2 regions of the Tumebacillus algifaecis genome follow, and region 2 is predicted to be linked to the other one. Evidence: riboswitches for the same ligand, from Rfam matches in the RefSeq annotation. Region 2 holds a riboswitch; the other holds the start of a gene.

Region 1 (3,073 bases), 190 kb from region 2:
AATTGAAGAGGGGGTAGCATTTATAGCTCCACACCTCTTATCTGTCAGACCATCACAGTCTGCTGGATTTAGCACCATACCGCTTGTGTCGGTACACAAGCGAGGTTGCCGGGCTTCAAAGGGCCAGTCCCTCCGCCACTCTCGATAAGAGATAAACTATTCGGTTAGAAAAAGATTTTCTATATCGTACTATGCGAATCGTTCGTTGTCAATTTTCTCTTTTATTCGGCTGCGTTCAATCCGGAGACGACGACCGATTCCGCACCGTCCATCCCAAAAGAGGTATGCAAGACGCGCACTGCGTCATGCGCCCGCGCTTTCTCGATGACGCAAGAGACTTTGATCTCCGAAGTCGAGACCATCTTGATTTCGATGCCCGCGTCGGCCAACGCGCCGAACATCTGAGCCGCGACGCCTGGGTTGGAGATCATTCCTGCCCCGACGATCGACACCTTGGCCAGATCTTCTTCCAGTTCAAAATCTGCGCCGCCAAACTCTGGTCCCAACGCTTTTAACACCGGGAGCGCTCTGCTCAGATCATCGTGATCGATCGTAAAGGAGATGTCCGAAACGCCTTCATGTGCGACCGAAGTGACGATGATGTCCACGTTGACAGACGACTCGGCTAGCGATTGAAAAATTCTATGCATGTTGCCAAGACGACTTTTCACCCCTACGAGCGAAACCTTTACCACATTCATGTCGTGGGCGATCCCACGGACGATCATTCCCTGTTCCATCTGAGCTTCCTCCTCGACCAGCGTCCCGATGTTTTTCGTAAAGCTTGAACGCACCATCAGCGGCACGTGATATTGTTTCGCAAATTCTACTGCGCGCGGGTGTAGCACACCTGCGCCGAGGTTGGCAAGTTCCAGCATTTCATCGTACGAGATGCGATCCAGTTTCTTCGCCGCTGGCACCGTGCGCGGGTCGGTCGTATATACGCCGTCCACGTCGGTGTAAATTTCACACAGATCAGCGCCGAGCGCTGCTGCCAGCGCCACAGCCGTCGTATCTGAGCCACCTCGCCCGAGCGTCGTGATGTCGCCCTGATCGCTCATGCCTTGGAAGCCTGCAACGATCACCACGCGACCTTGTTCAACTTCACGGCGAATGCGCGCCGGATCGATCCCCGTGATCCGCGCCTTGCTATGCACTCCTTCGGTGCGAATGCCAGCCATGCCTCCGGTCAGCGAGACGCTGTGAAGACCTAAGTTCTGTACTGCCATCGCAAGCAGTGCGGACGAAATCTGCTCACCTGTGGTGAGCAACATATCCATCTCGCGTGCTGACGGGTTATCCGACAGCTTACCAGCCAGTTCGATCAGTTCATCGGTGGTATCGCCCATCGCGGAGACGACGACTACCACTCCCTGTCCCGATTGCGCCGTTTCTGCCACGCGGCTCGCCACGCGCTTGATGCGCTCGGGATTGGCGACCGAAGAGCCACCAAATTTTTGTACGATCAATGCCACTGTTTCTCCACTCCCATCTTAAATTTTCGAGCACTTCAGTCTCACATGACGGAGGGTCACGAAAATAAAAAACAGCCAGTAGAAGGATGAGCTTCTATGGCTGCGCATAGTCGTGGCGATCCCCTCTCTCCCCAAATGTGAGATAGTCCTCCACACAGGTGGTGGGCCCCTCCTGTGTGACAGTCCTGCACCTGTTCGATGCAGACCCAGCCGTGAGCAACCCGAAAAGCGGCCCAAGCTTCGGCGATGATCCCTTTCCCAATCGGTTCCCAGAGCTTTCGGGCTCTCCCCGCGGTACTGATGATGCAACGCGCCTCTACTCACCTCATAAGAGATGAGATGGTGATATTGAACTGCCGATTATTCTAACACAGCGTTTACACTTGCGCAAGATAGGCCAAAATCTCTTTGGCCAGTTTATCTCCGATCCCAATTTTGCGGAATTCCTCGACGGGAGCTGCTTTGATCGCCGGAAGCGATCCGAAATGCTTGAGCAGTTCTTTGCGCCGCTTTTCTCCGACGCCTGGAATGTCGTCGAGGATGGAGCGGATCGCATTTTTCCCATGCTGTTGTCGGTGGAACGAGATCGCAAAGCGATGCACTTCCTCCTGCACGCGGGTCAGCAGATAGAACGCCTGCGAACTGCGATCGATCGCCACAGGAGTCGGATCACTGCCAAGGAACAGCTGTGAGGTGCGGTGCTTTTCATCTTTAGCCAGTCCGCAGACTGGAATGTCGAGGCCGAGTTCATCTTCGAGCACTTCCAGTGCGGCATTAATATGCCCTTTACCGCCGTCGATGACGATCAGATCGGGCAGTGGAGCGCTTTCTTTGAGCAGTCGAGTATAGCGGCGGCGCACCACTTCTTGCATCGATGCATAGTCGTTCGGACCTTCCACCGTCTTGATCTTATATTTGCGGTACTCCTTTTTATTCGGACGGCCATCATCAAACACGATCATCGCCGCCACCGCATCGGTACCTTGGATATTCGAGTTGTCAAACGCTTCGATCCTGCGCGGAGTCGGGATCATCATCAGTTCGCCCAGCTCTTCGATCGCTTTGACGGTACGGCTCGTATCGCGCTCCATCAGTTTAAAGCGTTCTTCCAACGCGATTTTGGCGTTTTCGTTCGCCATGTCCACCAATTGCTTTTTCGGACCGCGCTGCGGGAAGCGGACTTTGACCGATGTCAGCCACTGGCCGATCAGCTCTGCCGCTTCCCCTTCATGCGGCAACAGAATCTCTTTGGGCAGGTCGTTGTTGTCGAGGTAGAACTGGGTGACATAAGTCAGGAAGTCTTCCAACTCTTCGCCGTGATAGTGGAAAATTTCTGTCCCGCGCTCGATCAGTTTGCCAGCGCGCATATAAAAAACCTGCACGCACATGTACTCTTTGTTCGCGTAAAAACCAAATACATCGCGGTCTTCCTTGTCGTGCAACTCGACCTTTTGCTTCTCCATCACCCGATCGATCTGGGATATCTGGTCACGTAGTTCTTTGGCGCGCTCAAAGTTGAGAGCTTCTGCTTCCTGCATCATCTTTTCTTGCAGATTCTTTTTGATCTCTTCGTGGCCGCCGTTTAGAAATTTGGTGAT
Region 2 (3,073 bases):
GTCGGCAGATTGACATCCCAGATCAGCATGTCGCCCGACTCGCACGCTTTGCCTGCGATCGAAACGAGTTCCGCATTGGCCTCAGTCGCCCGATTGGCGAGCATCGCTTCGTAAACAGCCTGATACAGCGCGGGACGCGGATTGTCCGACATCCCCCATCGACCGAAACGTATTTGCGCACACCTGGGATGTCTTTCGTCGAGCCGACCGTGTACAGCGTGGTGCCAGCAGCGCCGACGATGGAGCGGCCCGGTTCGATGACGATCATGGGATAGGACAAGTCGAGTTGATCAAACGCAGCTTGAATCGCTTGGCCAATCGCTGTGATGTACTGATCGGCTTGAAGCGGCGTGTCCTCTTCCGTATAGCGAATGCCAAACCCACCACCGACGTTAAGTTTATGCAGATCTTTTGCTCCCAGTTCACGCACACATTCACCGAAGAAACTGGAGACGATGCCAACAGCTTCCGAAAATCCTTCCGTCTCGAAAATTTGTGATCCGATGTGCGAATGAAGACCGATCAGCCGAACGCCCGGAGTGGACAGAGCCGTTTCGACCGCCCGACGCGCCATGTCGCCTTTCATGTCGAAGCCAAATTTCGAATCCTCCTGCCCGGTCGAGATGTACTCGTGCGTGTGCGCTTCCACGCCTGGTGCCAAGCGCAACAGAATGTCGGCGATCACACCTTTTTGCGTCGCGAGCGCTCCGAGCAGTTTCAGCTCATGAAAGTTATCGACGACAAATTCACCAATACCGGCCTGCAAGGCCAAATCGATCTCGTCAGGCGTCTTGTTGTTGCCGTGAAAGTGAATGCGCTCCGCCGGGAATCCAGCCTGTAACGCCGTGTAGAGTTCGCCGCTCGACACCACATCGAGCGCCAACCCTTCTTCGTCGATAATCCGGCACATCGCCAGCGTACAAAACGCTTTCGACGCATATGCAACTTCATAGCGCAATCCGGATGTGGCAAAAGCAGCCTTGTACGCGCGAATCGTCTCACGCATCATCGCCTCATCGTACACGTACAGCGGTGTTCCAAAACTCTTCACAAGTTCTGTCGTGTCCACGCCGCCAATCTCCAAATGACCCTGTTCGTTGATGCGACTCGTTCCGTGCAGATACATCTGTATTTTATCTCCTCTCCAGACCCTCAAACCCATAATTACCCAGTTAAGACAACAAAAAAACGGCTGGCGTCAAAGGGAGTGCGCCAACCGTTTTGGGATGTTGTGTCAATATAGAGCAGAATGATCCAAAACAGATCTGATCCCCTCAACTCATGAAGTAGCGCTTCACCTACAGAATCACTTCAGATTCGGCGGTGACAGTTCGACACTTATTCAATGTCGACCCAGCAGAAAACGTTTGGCAAGTTCTCCACTTCGGCGGTCATCCTTTCTCGATTGCTCATCAGTGTGCCAGCACTTCCTAATCGATACTCATATTACCCGCGCCTCTACCCCACTCGTACGAATGAGGTGTTGTCGTATTTAATTATATTCGATTATAGCAATATTGTTCGAGCCCTGCAAGGTTAGTCGTCCCTAGTTCGGCTGCCTATCTTTGTCTTTCGGATTCAGCAGGGACGGCCGCTGGTTCTTGTACTGCATCGGCGTGCGAACCATGATCTCCCACAGCGCCTTAAAGTTAAAGGGCAGCAGCGGCCAGAGGTAGGGCCGATTGATCGACTTGGTGCGCGCCAGCAAGATAAACCACAGTGCCACCGCCGCCACCAATCCGTACCAGTCGAAAAATGCGACCGCCAGAATGAAAAACATCCGCGAAAGCCGATTGGCCATCGACAATTCGTAGCTTGGTGTTGCGAACATTCCGATCGCCGCCACCGACAGATACAAGATCGACTCCGGTGAGAACAGACCGACTTTGACGGCAATGTCACCGATCAACACAGCCGCAATCAACCCCATCGCTGTCGCCAGAGGGGATGGCGTATGAATGGCTGCCATCCGCATCATATCGATGCCGATATCGGCTAACAGAAACTGCAAGATGATCGGAATCGCACCTACCGTGTCCGGTCCTAAAAAGGACAGCGGCTCTGGCAACCATTCGCGATGAATCAACGTGAACAAAATCCACAGCGGTATTAAAAACAGAGAGGCGACGATGCCCAAAAACCGCACCCAACGGATATAGGCGCCCACCGCCGGATTTTCTCGAAACTCCTCCGCGTGCTGGACGTGGTGAAAGACGGTCGTCGGCGTGATCATCACGCTTGGCGACGTGTCCACATAGATGAGGACATGCCCTTCAAGGATATGCATGGCGGCAACATCTGGCCGCTCTGTATAGCGCACGACCGGGTAGGGGTTCCAGTTGTTGCGCTTCGTCAGCCACTCCTCGACCGATTTTTCGGCCATCGGCAAACCGTCTACGTCGATTTTCTGCAAACGTCCTTTGATCTCTTCGACCAGTGAATCGTCAGCCACGTCCTGCAGGTACGCGACACAAACGTCCGTTTTGGATCGCTTGCCAATCTGCATCGTCTCCATGCGAAGCCTCGGGTCACGGATTCTCCTCCGGGTGAGCACCGTGTTTTGGACGAGCGTCTCCACAAATCCGTCACGCGAGCCGCGCACGACCCGTTCCAATTCTGGCTCCTGCGGGGTTCGAGCTGGGTAACTGCGCGCATCGATGATAAAAGCCTGCGCAAATCCGTCGATCAGAATCACCGTCTGCCCGGACAGGATCGCGGTAATGATCTTATTAGTTTGCTCCTCTTTCTCAACCTGCGTGTGCGACAAATACGTATTTAGCAACTTTTCGAACGTATCGAATGCTAACTGTTCCTTCTTCACTTGAGCCAGCATGCGCAAAATATCATCGATGATCGCATCTTTAATAAAGCCATTGATATAGAGCAAACAAAAATCATGTCCGGCAAATGTCATCGGGCGCTTGATCATGTCATAGCTTTCCCCGATCCCAAGCGCTCGTTCAAAAAACGTCAGATTTTTTGAAAGCTGTTTTTCTAAGTGAAGATCTTGATCGGCTGGCGGGATATCCGTGTTCTTAATGATCCGCGACATGGTCATATCCACTCCGTTTCA

Evidence for each region. Region 2 has a riboswitch for lysine ahead of lysA (diaminopimelate decarboxylase). Riboswitches for the same ligand answer to the same signal wherever they lie in the genome.
Region 1: it holds a riboswitch for lysine, as region 2 does, so the genes downstream of both, CIG75_RS07720 (aspartate kinase) here and lysA (diaminopimelate decarboxylase) in region 2, are expected to answer to the same signal.

Annotation. Positions count from the first base shown of each region.
Region 1 covers NZ_CP022657.1:1,752,351-1,755,423, reverse strand. Annotated here, with positions in the region: SAM riboswitch class I at 35-151, opposite strand; gene CIG75_RS07720 (aspartate kinase) at 222-1,475, opposite strand; lysine riboswitch at 1,611-1,802, opposite strand; gene uvrC (excinuclease ABC subunit UvrC) at 1,853-3,073, opposite strand, start outside.
Region 2 covers NZ_CP022657.1:1,946,659-1,949,731, reverse strand. Annotated here, with positions in the region: partial or broken gene lysA (diaminopimelate decarboxylase) at 1-1,126, opposite strand, end outside; lysine riboswitch at 1,280-1,469, opposite strand; gene CIG75_RS08730 (spore germination protein) at 1,547-3,052, opposite strand; gene CIG75_RS08725 (stage V sporulation protein SpoVABEA) at 3,036-3,073, opposite strand, start outside.